3 regions of the Pseudomonas sp. BR20 genome follow, and region 2 is predicted to be linked to each of the others. Evidence: predicted binding sites of a transcription regulator. Region 2 holds the regulator's gene; each other region holds the start of a gene.

Region 1 (4,716 bases), 1.7 Mb from region 2:
CGACCGTTCCGCCAACCGCATCACTCGGCATCAGGCCCGGCACTGGTGGGCGGCGGCTCGAAACCACAGCCGGGAGAAATCACCCTGGCTCATCATGGGGTGCTGTTTCTCGATGAGCTGCCGGAATTTGATCGCAAGGTGTTGGAAGTGCTGCGTGAACCGCTGGAGTCGGGGCATATCGTGATTTCCCGCGCTCGCGACCGAGTGAGTTTCCCGGCGCGCTTCCAACTGGTCGCGGCGATGAACCCCTGCCCTTGCGGCTATATGGGCGAACCCAGCGGGCGCTGTCGCTGTACGCCGGAGCAGATTCAGCGGTATCGCAACAAGCTCTCAGGACCGCTGCTGGACCGGATTGACTTGCACCTGACCGTGGCAAGGGAAACGACGGCGCTGAACCCGATCCAACAGGTGGGCGAGGATACCGCCCATGCCTCAGCGCGGGTCGCCCAGGCTCGCGAGCATCAGCAAAAGCGCCAGGGCTGTGCGAATGCCTTTCTTGATCTGCCGGGGCTGCGCGAGCACTGCAAGCTCGCGAAGGTGGATGAAAGCTGGCTGGAAACGGCCTGTGAACGACTGACCCTATCGTTGCGCGCGGCCCATCGACTGCTCAAGGTGGCACGCACCCTGGCGGATCTGGATCAGGTAGATACCATTACCCGCGACCACCTGAAAGAGGCCCTGCAATACCGCCCGGCGGCGATCACTTAAGCTTGGCGCAGAGCCAAATGTGGGAGGGGGTGAACCTCCCACATTTTGTACAGCGGTGGCTCAGCGAAACCGATCCACCTCATGGCGCAGGCTCGCCGCCAATGTCTCCAGTTCCTTGGCGGTAATCGCCAGGTTGGACACCACTTCCCGCTGCTCGCTGTTGGCCAGCGCGATGCTCTGCAGGTTGCTGCTGAGCAAGGTCGCGGTGCTGCTCTGCTCTTGGGTGGCGGTGGTAATCGCGGCGAATTGCTGGCCGGCCGAGCGACTTTGCTCGTCGATACGCGCCAGGGCCGAGGCCACGTCGGCGTTGCGCGACAGGCCTTCCTGCATCAGCGCGTTGCCTTGCTCCATGGTGCTGATGGCGTTGCCCGTTTCCTTCTGAATGCTCTGGATCATGCCGGAAATTTCATCGGTGGCTTCACGGGTACGCGATGCCAGGTTACGTACTTCGTCGGCCACCACAGCAAACCCACGGCCTTGCTCCCCTGCGCGGGCGGCTTCAATGGCGGCGTTGAGCGCCAGCAAGTTGGTCTGTTCGGCAATCGAGGTGATCACGCCGACGATCCCGCCGATTTCCTGGGAGCGCTGGCCGAGGGTGTTGATCACCGTGGCCGTGCTGTTCAGGGCGGTGGCGATGTGTTCCAGCGACGACGACGCCTCCTGCATCGAGGTGCGGCCAATGCGGGTCTGCTGGGCGTTTTCCTGGGCCAGGCGTTCGGTATTGCCCATGTTGTCGGCGATATTCAACGACGTGGCGCTGAACTCCTCTACCGCGCCGGCCATGCTGGTGATTTCGCCGGATTGCTGCTCCATGCCCTCATAGGCACCGCCGGACAAGCCGGATAAGGCCTGGGCGCGGCTGTTGACCTCTTCGGCTGCGTTACGGATATGCGAGACCATGGTCGACAGCGCTTCGCCCATCTGGTTGAAGCTGCGCGCCAGTTGGCCGATTTCGTCATGGCTGGACACGTTCAAGCGCGCGCTCAGATCGCCCGCCCCCAGGGACTCGGCCTGACGCACCAGGTCACTCAGGGGCTGCAACTTGCTGCGCAGCAGCCAGACCGTGGCGCCCACCGCCAGCAACATCGCCAGCACGCTGCCGATCACCAGGCGAATACCCACGGCCCAGGTCACAGCACGGATTTCAGCTTTCGGCATGCTCGCGACTACAGCCCACGGACCACCTTCGAACGGTACCGAAACGCTATAGAAATCTTCGTTCTTGTCGCTCCAGAAGCGGCCTTTGCCTGGGGTCTTGGCCAGGTCCAGCATCACCGGCACCGATTGATCCAGCGCCTGCACGCCGGCGGGTGGCACCAGCCAGTGCTTTTGCTCATCCAGCAGCGCAAGGGAACCGGTCTGGCCAATTCGGAAACGCTTGAGGTTTTCGAATTGGGCGTTCTGCGCATCGGTGTAGTCAAAACCGATGAACAGCACGGCGATGACCTTACCGCCGCTGTCACGCACCGGGCTGTACTGGGTCATGTAGGAGCGATCGAACAACACCGCCCTGCCGATGTAGGTCTGCCCACCCACAACGCGCTGATAGGCCGGGCCCTGACGGTCGAGGACGGTGCCGATGGCGCGGTTGCCATCCTGCTTGGTCAGGGACGTGCTGATCCGGATGAAGTCGTCGCCACTGCGCACAAATACGGTGGCCACGCCGCCGGACATTTGCTTGAACTCATCCACTTCATCAAAGTTGTTATTCAGCACCTCGCTGCCCAGGTACAGGCTGGGCGTCTGAACACCGGCTACGGTCACGGGTTGGTCCACATGCACGCTCAACCCGGCGCCGAAGCGCTTTTCAAACAGCCCGCTCAAACGCTGAGTGCTCTCGCGCAAGGTGCCGTGGAAGGTATTGAGCTGGTCGGCGAGCAGACGCGCCTCACTGGCCAGGTGTTCCTCGCGGGTGTCGAGGTTGGCGGAGTCGAGGGAACGCAAGGCAAACACCGTACTGCCGCTGATAACGACAGCCAGAATCACGGCTAACGCGAGGCCTAACTGGGAGGCAATCCGGGCGCGAGGTTGAGACATGACAGCTCCTGGCCGAGGCCAGGATCATCCTGATCTCATAGCGCTGCTCGGCAAATTATCTGATGGGAAACGTTGGTGCACGATAGTTCCAACACACCTACTTCGGCTGGCCGCAGCAATACTTGAGCGATTCACAGGGGTATGACGCAAACGGTTGCGAACCAACGCTTCCACCCCTTCAGTCGAGGCGCTCTACCGCAGGCAACACCATCGCCTGCACCTCGCCTTGCAGAAAATCCGCCAACCGTCGCAAGCGCTCGCCGCCAGGGCGGGTTTTTGGCCACACCAGGTAGTAACTTTCCCCACTGGCCACCGCCGTCGGCCACGGCAGGCTCAATCGTCCCTGGGCGACGTCTTCAGCCACCATCAGCAAATCGCCCATGGACACGCCGTAGCCCCGCGCAGCAGCGATCATGCCCAGCTCCAGGGTGTCGAACACCTGCCCGCCCTTGAGTGACACTTGGGACGACAGCTGCATGCGCTCCAGCCAGTTGCGCCAGTCTCGCCGGTCGGGCGTGGGGTGCAGCAACTCGGCGGTGGCCAGGCGCGCGGCATCCCAAGGTCCATCCTCCAGCAGGTTCGGCGCGCCGACAGGAATCAACAGCTCCGGGAACAGGTAACGGGCCTCCCAATCCGCTGGAAAATGCCCATCGCTCAGCAGCACCGCACAGTCGAAAGGCTCCTGATTGAAGTCCACCTCGTCCACGCTCATCCAGGCGCTGGTCAGTTGCACCTCATTGCCCGGCTGCAGCGCCCGGAAGCGGCTGAGCCGCGCGAGCAGCCAGCGCATGGTCAATGTGGAGGGGGCCTTCATGCGCAGGATGTCATCTTCGGCATTCAAGGTATGGCAGGCCCGCTCCAGCGCCGCAAACCCTTCGCGCACGCCGGGCAACAACAGGCGCGCCGCCTCAGTGAGCTGCAAGGCGCGGCCGTTGCGCTGGAACAGGCGGCAGGCGAAATGCTCTTCGAGCGTGCGGATATGTCGGCTCACCGCACTTTGGGTAATCGACAGCTCCTCCGCGGCGCGGGTGAAGGAGCTGTGCCGCGAGGCCGCTTCAAAGGCACGCAACGCATAAAGAGGAGGAAGACGACGAGACATTGGGAAAGCTCCGACAGCACAGTGCTGAAACCCTACCAGAATCAATCAGACATGAGTTTTAATCATGCAAACGATCGCATTTATCCCTTTGTGCAATGGGCTGGAAGCGCCGAGAATCAACCCCTCCCCAACCCTCTGACTTTTTGAGCGTGATGATCATGCAGCATCCGGCACGTACCGAACTCTGGGCCATTCTGCGGCTGTCAGGGCCGTTGATTGCCTCACAGTTGGCACACATGCTGATGGTGTTGACCGACACCCTGATGATGGCGCGCCTGAGCCCCGAAGCCCTGGCCGGTGGCGGCCTGGGCGCGGCGAGTTATTCGTTCGTCGCGATTTTCTGCATCGGCGTGATTGCCGCCGTGGGCACCTTGGTTGCGATCCGCCACGGCGCGGGCGATATCGAAGGCGCCACCCGCCTGACTCAGGCCGGGCTGTGGCTGGCCTGGCTGATGGCCTTGGCGGCGGCCCTGCTGCTGTGGAACCTCAAGCCGGTGCTGCTGATGTTCGGCCAGACCGAAACCAACGTGCACTCGGCAGGGCAATTTCTGACCATGCTGCCGTTCGCCCTGCCTGGCTACCTGAGCTTCATGGCCCTGCGCGGTTTCACCAGCGCCATCGGCAAGGCCACTCCGGTGATGGTGATCAGCCTCGGCGGCACGGTGGTCAACTACCTGCTCAACCACGCGCTGATCGAAGGCATGTTCGGCCTGCCCAAGCTCGGCTTGATGGGCATTGGTTTAGTCACGGCCATTGTCGCCAACAGCATGGCGCTGGCGTTGATGTGGTACATCCGCAGCAACCGGGCTTATGCAGCCTACCCGCTGGGCACCGGGCTGCTGCGCCTCAACACCCAGTACTTGCGCGAGCTG
Region 2 (4,716 bases):
TGGAGCCGGGGCAGCAGCCGGCGCAGGCGCAGGCTTGGCGGCGGGCGCGGCGGCTTTGGCGGCAACCGGTGCCGCCGTGGCCGCAGCGGCGGCTGGGGCGACTTCGGTGAACTTACCCTTGCCGTGCAGATCGTCCAGCAGTGCTTCGAATTCGTGATCGGAGATCAACCCATCGTCCGCAGGCTTGGCACCGGCAGCCGGTGTTGCGGCCTTAGCGGCGACTGCCGGCAAGGCATCGGCCGCGAAGTTGCCCTTGCCATGCAACTGGTCGAGCAACGCTTCGAATTCATCGTCAGTGATGTCGGTGCTGGCAGAAGCGGCAGGCACATCCGCAGCATCGGCGGCGGCACCGGCAGGCGCCACGGCATCGGCAGCGAACTGGCCCTTGCCGTGCAATTGGTCGAGCAAAGACTCGAACTCAGCGTCGGTAATGTCTTCGCTGCTCGGCGCGGCAGCCGGGGCAACGGCAGCCGGCGCTTCGGCCTCGGCCTTGACGGCACTGAGGGAGTTGAGCAGTTGCTCGAACTCGCTGTCCGTCACATCCGCTTCAGGCTCCACCACCGGTTCCGGTGCGGCTTCGACCACCGGCGCTGCCGAGGTATCGGCCGGCTCGGCATAGCGCGCCAGGGCGGCCAGCAGTTCCGGGGTGGCTGCGGTGATCGGGGCACGTTCGCGCACTTCGCTGAACATCCCGTTGACCGCATCCAGTGCTTCGAGAATCACGTCCATCAACTCCGAATCAACGTGACGCTCACCCTTGCGCAGGATGTCGAACACGTTCTCGGCGATGTGGCAGCACTCCACCAGCTCATGGAGCTGGAGGAAGCCGGCGCCCCCTTTTACAGTATGAAAACCGCGAAAAATTGCATTGAGCAGGTTCGCATCATCCGGGCGGCTTTCCAGCTCGACCAGTTGTTCGGACAGTTGCTCTAAAATTTCGCCGGCCTCTACAAGGAAATCCTGAAGGATCTCTTCATCGGCGCCGAAGCTCATGTGGGTGCTCCTTAGAAGCCTAAACTGGATAACAGGTCATCTACGTCATCCTGACCTGACACAACGTCTTCACGTTTATCGGCATGAATCTGCGGACCTTCACCCTTGGCGAGATGTTTTTGTGGATCTTTTTCAGAGAGGATCGCTTCGCGGTCATGTTCGATGCCGGCAAAACGGTCGACCTGGCCGGCCATGAGTACCAATTTGAGCAGGTTGCTTTCCACTTCGGTGACCAACTGGGTCACACGCTTGATCACCTGACCGGTCAGGTCCTGGTAATCCTGGGCCAGCAGAATGTCATTGAGGTTGCTGGAAACCGTGCGGTTTTCCTGCTCACTGCGTGACAAAAAACCCTCAACCCGACGGGCCAGCTCACGAAACTCTTCTGCACCGACTTCACGGCGCATGAAGCGGCCCCAGTCAACGCTGAGCGCCTGGGCTTCCGTGGCCATGCCGTTGACCAGGGGCGTGGCGTTTTCCACCAGGTCCATGGTGCGGTTGGCCGCCGCCTCAGTCAGCCTGACCACATAGGACAGGCGTTCGGTGGCGTCGGTGATCTGCGAAATCTCTTCGGCCTGGGGCATGTGCGGGTCAATCTGGAAATTGACGATTGCACTGTGCAGCTCGCGTGTGAGCTTGCCCACTTCCTGGTACAGGCCGCGGTCACGGGTCTGGTTAAGCTCATGGATTAACTGCACCGCGTCGCCGAAATGGCCTTTTTCAAGGCTGTCGACCAACTGGTGAGCATGCTTTTTCAGGGTCGACTCAAAGTCGCCCTGTGACGTTTCTTTATGCTCCATAGCTCCCCCGCGATGGCATCAGCCGTGGATGCGTTCGAAGATCTTTTCGATCTTCTCTTTCAAGGCCTGTGCAGTGAATGGTTTAACCACGTAACCGTTGACCCCGGCTTGGGCGGCTTCGATGATCTGTTCACGCTTGGCTTCGGCGGTCACCATCAACACGGGAAGGCTGCGCAATTTTTCGTCGGCACGCACGTGGCGCAACAAGTCGATACCGGTCATGCCCGGCATGTTCCAGTCCGTTACCAGAAAGTCGATGCTCCCGCTGTTGAGGATCGGAATCGCCGTAAGGCCATCATCCGCCTCGACCGTGTTTGTGAACCCCAGGTCACGCAACAGGTTTTTTATGATCCGCCGCATCGTTGAGAAGTCATCAACGATGAGGATTTTCATGTTCTTGTCCAATTCGACCTCCAAGCAGTCTTAAACGCGCCCAGCACCTGGACGCGCCATTTCAATCAACAGGCATACACAACAAGGACTGCCAGGGGCACCACGGGTCGAACCCGCGAAGGCCAATCACCTTCGCGGTATCGCTTTGCAGTGCTCCCCACACTGCCTGTCAGCGCGCTCGCCACTCTCCCAAACGCCCCCGCAAGCGGGCCGCGCACTGGCTGTGCAACTGGCTGACACGCGATTCGCTGACCCCCAGGACCTCACCGATTTCCTTGAGGTTCAGCTCTTCGTCGTAGTACAGCGCCAACACCAACCGCTCACGCTCCGGCAAGTTGGCAATGGCGTCCGCCAACGCCCCCTGGAAACGCTCATCTTCCAGGTCACGCGACGGCTCCATATGCGTGCTCGCGCCGTCCTCATGCAGCCCTTCGTGTTCGCCGTCCTGCAACAGGTCGTCGAAACTGAACAGGCGGCTGCCCAAGGTATCGTTCAAAATCCCGTAATAATCGTCGAGACTCAATTGGAGTTCGGCCGCAACTTCGTGATCTTTAGCGTCGCGACCGGTTTTTGCTTCAATTGCACGAATTGCGTCACTGACCATGCGTGTATTGCGGTGCACCGAACGCGGCGCCCAGTCACCTTTGCGCACTTCGTCGAGCATCGCACCACGGATGCGGATCCCCGCATACGTCTCGAAACTCGCGCCCTTGCTCGCGTCGTACTTGGTCGACACTTCGAGCAGGCCGATCATGCCCGCCTGGATCAGGTCTTCGACCTGGACACTGGCGGGCAGGCGTGCCAGCAGGTGATAGGCAATCCGCTTGACCAGTGGCGCATAGCGCTCGATCAACTCGCCCTGGCTGTCACGGGCAGACTTCTTGTATGCGTTATAGCCGTTCGCTGTCATAGCACCGGTCCTGCGCTCGTCTGATGCACCAATCGCTCGACGAAAAACTCCAGATGCCCCCGAGGGTTGGCAGGCAACGGCCAGGTATCGACCTTCTGGGCAATAGCCTTGAACGCCAATGCGCATTTGGAACGAGGGAACGCTTCGTAGACTGCACGCTGCTTTTGCACAGCCTTGCGCACACACTCGTCGTAGGGAACTGCACCGACGTATTGTAAGGCGACATCGAGAAAGCGATCCGTGACCTTGGTCAACTTGGCGAACAGGTTGCGACCTTCCTGCGGGCTCTGGGCCATGTTGGCCAGGACGCGGAAGCGGTTCATGCCGTAGTCACGGTTAAGTAGTTTGATCAGGGCGTAGGCGTCGGTGATCGAGGTGGGTTCATCGCAGACCACCAGCAAGACTTCCTGCGCCGCGCGCACGAAGCTGACCACGGACTCGCCGATCCCGGCGGCGGTGTCGATCACCAGCACGTCGAGGTTGTCGCCGATGTCACTGAAGGCCTGGATCAGGCCGGCATGCTGCGCCGGGCTCAGGTGCACCATGCTCTGGGTGCCGGAGGCGGCCGGCACGATACGGATCCCGCCAGGGCCCTGGAGCAGCACATCGCGCAGCTCACAGCGCCCCTCGATCACATCGGCAAGGGTGTGTTTAGGCGTCAGTCCCAGCAGAACGTCGACGTTCGCCAGCCCCAGGTCAGCATCCAGCAGCATGACGCGACGGCCAAGCTCTGCCAGGGCCAGGGACAAATTCACTGACACGTTAGTTTTTCCGACGCCACCTTTGCCGCCGGTCACCGCGATCACCTGTACGGGATGCATGCTGCCCATTTTATTTCTTTACCTTGTCTTGCTTAGACGCAGGCTACATGGCTTGGCCGCGTGAATCGCTTGCAGACCATCGATGTAGGTACATTTCACGGTGTTCATCGCGCCTCAACCCACCCGTTTTGCCGGGTTGTGGTAAAGGTCGGCGAACATATCGGCCATCGCTTCCTCGCTAGGCTCTTCTTGCATTTGCACGCTGACGGCGCGGCTGACCAACTGATGACGGCGCGGCAGATGCAAGTCATCCGGGATGCGCGGCCCGTCGGTCAGATAGGCAACCGGTAGTTCATGGCTGATAGCCAGGCTCAACACTTCGCCCAGGCTGGCGGTTTCATCCAGTTTAGTCAGGATGCAACCGGCCAGACCGCAACGCTTGTAGCTATGGTACGCAGCGGTAAGAACCTGTTTCTGGCTGGTGGTTGCAAGCACCAGGTAATTTTTCGATTTGATGCCACGCCCGGCCAGGCTTTCCAGTTGCATGCGCAACGCCGGATCACTGGCTTGCAGGCCGGCGGTATCGATCAGCACCACACGCTTGCGCAGCAGCGGATCGAGCGCGTTGGCCAGAGACTGGCCCGGGTCGACGTGGGTGACCGGCACATTGAGGATGCGGCCCAGGGTCTTGAGCTGTTCCTGGGCGCCGATGCGGTAGCTGTCCATGCTCACCAGCGCGATGTTATTCGCGCCGTACTTGAGCACATAACGCGCCGCCAGCTTGGCCAGGGTGGTGGTCTTGCCCATGCCGGCAGGGCCGACCATGGCAATCACGCCGCCCTCTTCCAGGGGTTCGATT
Region 3 (4,716 bases), 3.2 Mb from region 2:
TATTTTGAGTGAAATTTCCAGAGTCCCCAGGGGATAAGGTAAACGTGCCGTACGCAACTATCAGGAAATGCCCCTTGCCTGGCGACTGCATGTGCCGGAGCTGGCAGAGAAAAATCGGTAGTTTCAGTTCCATTCAACATATTTACTTACATCCTTATTTCCTACAGAATTTTTGACTTCTTACGTACTCCTCGCATCTATATGAGTGAATTATCTGTAAGACTGGTTCCTACATAAATGATAAAAAATCATTCGCCCGACAAAAAACCAGCGACCCGATAAGTTGGAGCACTGATTAAACAAGTTTAAACAACGTGGACTTAATCAAAATCTCCAGGCAAAAAAAATGGCCCCTTGAACAAGGGGCCATTTTTTACAACAGGCTAAACACTCAGAACAACGAACGGCCTTTGTTGGCAGCAATGCGCATGCGCAATGCATTCAACTTGATAAAGCCCGCTGCGTCGGCCTGGTTGTAGGCGCCGCCATCTTCTTCGAAGGTGGCGATGTTGGCGTCGAACAGCGAGTCATCGGATTTGCGGCCGGTAACGATCACATTGCCCTTGTACAACTTCAGACGCACAACGCCGTTCACGTGGGCCTGGGAAGCGTCGATCATCTGTTGCAGCATCAGACGCTCAGGGCTCCACCAGTAGCCGGTATAGATCAGGCTGGCGTACTTGGGCATCAGCTCGTCTTTGAGGTGAGCCACTTCACGGTCCAGGGTGATGGATTCGATGGCGCGGTGGGCACGCAGCATGATGGTGCCACCGGGGGTTTCGTAGCAGCCACGGGACTTCATGCCCACATAGCGGTTCTCGACGATGTCGAGGCGGCCGATGCCGTGTTCGCCACCGATACGGTTCAGGGTCGCCAATACAGTGGCCGGGGTCATTTCCACGCCGTCCAGCGCGACGATGTCGCCGTTGCGGTAGGTCAGTTCCAGGTACTGCGGCTTGTCTGGAGCGTTCTCCGGGGAGACGGTCCATTTCCACATGTCTTCTTCGTGCTCGGTCCAGGTGTCTTCCAGCACGCCGCCTTCATAGGAGATGTGCAGCAGGTTGGCGTCCATCGAGTACGGGGACTTCTTCTTGCCATGACGCTCGATCGGGATCGCGTGCTTTTCAGCGTAATCCATCAGCTTTTCACGGGACAGCAGGTCCCATTCACGCCAAGGGGCAATCACTTTCACGCCGGGCTTGAGCGCGTAGGCACCCAGTTCGAAACGCACCTGGTCGTTGCCCTTGCCGGTAGCGCCATGGGAAATGGCATCAGCGCCGGTTTCGTTGGCGATTTCGATCAGGCGCTTGGCGATCAGCGGACGTGCGATGGAAGTACCCAGCAGGTACTCGCCTTCGTAGACGGTGTTGGCGCGAAACATCGGGAAGACGAAATCGCGGACGAACTCTTCGCGCAGGTCGTCAATGTAGATCTCTTTCACGCCCATGGCTTGCGCCTTGGCACGTGCAGGTTCGACCTCTTCGCCCTGACCCAGGTCAGCGGTGAAGGTCACCACTTCACAGTTATAAGTATCCTGCAGCCACTTGAGGATCACCGAAGTGTCCAGGCCGCCGGAATACGCGAGAACGACCTTGTTTACGTCGGCCATGCCATCACTCCACGGGGTTTTACGGAAAGGCGTCGATTCTACCGATCAAAACCGTGGATTTACAGGGGCGCGACAGCAAATGAAGATAAAGCGACAGATTATGTCGAGCGAGCGACCGATGGTCGCACGTTACGAAGTGTGCGCAGGGTTGCTCGGGCCAGTGGCCTGGGGGACCGGTTTCTCGGGGGCAGCCACACGTTCGAGCTGAATATTCACACGGCGGTTACGGGCCCGGTTGGCGGCAGTGGTGTTGGGCGCCAAGGGGTAACTTTCGCCATGGAACCGCAGGGTGATCTGGGACTCCGGGATACCGTTGGCCTTGAAGTAGTCCATCACCGCCAGCGCGCGACGGCGTGAAACATCACGGTTGCTCAGGCGATTGCCGCTGTTGTCCGAGTGACCGTTCAACTCGATATGGTTGACGGTCGGGTCCGCCTTCATGAATTCGAGAATCACCGCCAGTTTCTGCTTCGCCGCAGCGTCCAGCTCGATGCCGCCACCGGGGAAGCCCACTTCGGTCTGCTTGACCTGATCGTAATTCATCGGCAGCAATTTGGCCGTGCACAGCTGATAGTCGCTGTAGGCCTTGTTGAATTTCACCGGCAGCAGGCGAATCTCTGAATAGCCACCCTCGCGTCCATAGTGCCGCACAGTGGGCGAGCGTCCATCGAGCAACCCGTTGAAAAGACGCCCGGCCTGGGCCTGAGAGCTGTTGAAGAGCACATCACCGCTGCCGGCACGTACGGCACCGAGATTGATGTCACCCCGACCGGGCTGCCAGGGGGCAGCGGCGGCCAACAAGGTGGCAGACCCTGCACCCAGCGATCCGTTATAGGCTTTCAGACGAAACGTCGCCTGCTCGCCGGCCCGGCGCACGAACTCACCCGAACCGAAGTCGGTAATCGGTTGGGTCAGGCGGCACTCGAACTTGTCCCCCTCTACCTTCCACTCAATGTTCTCCAGACGTGTCTGGAACGTGAGGGCCATCGCAGGCAGGCTGGCGAACACACTGAGCAAGGCTAGATAATGCTGGCGCACGGGAGGCTCCACTGGTTTCTACAACACTTCAAAGCGTCATACATCTATAAGGCATACGAAAGGCTATCGGATGCATCCCGCAAAACTTGATAGCGAGTGCCTGCAAGAGTCTTTTCCGGTAGCATTCCCACCAGATTGACCCGCCTGGAATCCCCAATGTCCAACCGCCTGACCCTGCTGCGTCCCGACGACTGGCATATTCATCTTCGCGATGGTGCTGCGTTGCCCCAAACCGTGGCCGATGTAGCGCGTACGTTTGGCCGCGCCATCATCATGCCTAACCTGGTACCACCGGTGCGTAACGCCGCCGAAGCCGACGCCTATCGCCAGCGTATCCTCGCTGCACGGCCGGCCGGCAGCCGCTTCGAACCGTTGATGGTGCTCTACCTCACCGACCGTACCCAACCTTCCGAGATCCGTGAGGCCAAGGCCAGCGGCTTCGTGCACGCCGCCAAGCTGTACCCGGCCGGCGCAACCACCAACTCCGACTCCGGCGTGACCAGCATCGACAAGATCCTGCCCGCCATCGAAGCCATGGCCGAAGTCGGCATGCCGCTGCTGATCCACGGTGAAGTCACCCGTGGTGATGTGGACGTGTTCGATCGCGAGAAGATCTTCATCGACGAGCATATGCGCCGTGTGGTCGAGCTGTTCCCGACCCTCAAGGTGGTGTTCGAGCACATCACCACGGCCGATGCCGTGCAGTTCGTCACCGAGGCCTCGGCCAACGTCGGCGCGACCATCACCGCTCATCACCTGCTGTACAACCGCAACCACATGCTGGTGGGCGGGATTCGGCCGCACTTCTATTGCCTGCCGATCCTCAAGCGCAATACCCACCAGGTGGCCTTGCTGGATGCTGCGACCAGCGGTAATCCGAAGTTTTTCCTCGGCACCGACTCTGCGCCCCACGCTCAGCACGCCAAGGAAGCCGCATGCGGTTGTGCCGGTTGCTACACCGCGTTCGCCGCCATCGAGTTGTATGCCGAAGCGTTCGAACAGCGCAACGCCCTGGATAAACTCGAAGGTTTCGCCAGCCTCAATGGCCCGCGTTTCTACGGCCTGCCAGCGAATACCGACCGCATTACCCTGGTCCGTGAAGACTGGACCGCCCCTGCCAGCCTGCCGTTTGGCGAGCTGACCGTTATCCCGCTGCGCGCCGGTGAAACACTGCGCTGGCGCCTGCTGGAGGAAAGCAAGTGAGTGAAGACCATTACGATGACGAACACGAGCACAGTGGTGGCGGCTCCCGCCACCCGATGGCCGAGCGGTTTCGCGGCTATCTGCCGGTTGTCATCGACGTAGAAACCGGTGGTTTCAACTGCGCCACCGACGCCCTGCTTGAAATCGCCGCGACCACCATCGGCATGGACGAACAGGGCTTTGTGTTCCCGGAGCACACCCACTTCTTCCGCGTCGAGCCGTTTGAAGGCGCGAACATCGAAGCAGCGGCCCTGGAATTCACGGGGATCAAGCTCGACCACCCACTGCGCATGGCAGTCAGTGAGGAAGCGGCGCTGACCGATATCTTCCGTGGCGTACGCAAGGCCTTGAAGGCCAATGGCTGCAAGCGCGCGATCCTGGTCGGGCATAACAGCAGCTTCGACCTGGGCTTCCTCAACGCCGCCGTGACGCGGTTGGACATGAAGCGTAACCCGTTCCACCCGTTCTCCAGTTTCGACACCGCCACCCTCGCCGGCCTGGCCTATGGCCAGACCGTATTGGCCAAGGCCTGCCAGGCGGCCGGTATCGACTTCGACGGTCGCGAAGCCCACTCGGCCCGCTACGACACCGAGAAGACAGCCGAACTGTTCTGCGGCATCGTCAACCGCTGGAAACAAATGGGCGGCTGGGAAGACTTCGGCGACTGAGGTCAAATCCCACGCATAAAAAAACCGGCCTTCTCAGGCCGGTTTTTTTGTCCCGCGAATCTGGCTTACAGCTTGCCAGCGTTCTCGGTCAGGTAAGCCGCAACGCCTTCTGGCGAAGCGTTCATGCCCTTGTCGCCTTTTTTCCAATTGGCAGGACAGACTTCACCGTGCTCTTCGTGGAATTGCAGGGCGTCGACC

Evidence for each region. Region 2 encodes FliA, which starts transcription of late flagellar genes. Its sites were predicted from a motif close to CTAAAGTTTNNNNNNNNNNNGCCGNTAA; they were not measured.
Region 1: ACHPFG_RS30720 (methyl-accepting chemotaxis protein) is a predicted target of FliA. The motif match lies at 2,845-2,872, and genes of this name have one in related genera.
Region 3: ACHPFG_RS06715 (flagellar protein MotY) is a predicted target of FliA. The motif match lies at 2,711-2,738, and genes of this name have one in related genera.

The regions. Positions count from the first base shown of each region.
Region 1 is NZ_CP172012.1:6,640,142-6,644,857, forward strand. It holds gene ACHPFG_RS30715 (YifB family Mg chelatase-like AAA ATPase) at 1-708, shown strand, start outside; gene ACHPFG_RS30720 (methyl-accepting chemotaxis protein) at 769-2,745, opposite strand; gene ACHPFG_RS30725 (LysR substrate-binding domain-containing protein) at 2,924-3,844, opposite strand; gene ACHPFG_RS30730 (NorM family multidrug efflux MATE transporter) at 3,997-4,716, shown strand, end outside.
Region 2 is NZ_CP172012.1:4,971,467-4,976,182, forward strand. It holds gene ACHPFG_RS22805 (chemotaxis protein CheA) at 1-993, opposite strand, end outside; gene ACHPFG_RS22810 (protein phosphatase CheZ) at 1,005-1,793, opposite strand; gene ACHPFG_RS22815 (chemotaxis response regulator CheY) at 1,812-2,186, opposite strand; gene fliA (RNA polymerase sigma factor FliA) at 2,356-3,096, opposite strand; gene fleN (flagellar synthesis regulator FleN) at 3,093-3,926, opposite strand; gene flhF (flagellar biosynthesis protein FlhF) at 4,032-4,716, opposite strand, start outside.
Region 3 is NZ_CP172012.1:1,500,527-1,505,242, reverse strand. It holds gene ACHPFG_RS06720 (argininosuccinate synthase) at 392-1,609, opposite strand; gene ACHPFG_RS06715 (flagellar protein MotY) at 1,739-2,647, opposite strand; gene pyrC (dihydroorotase) at 2,804-3,850, shown strand; gene rnt (ribonuclease T) at 3,847-4,518, shown strand; gene ACHPFG_RS06700 (peroxiredoxin) at 4,584-4,716, opposite strand, start outside.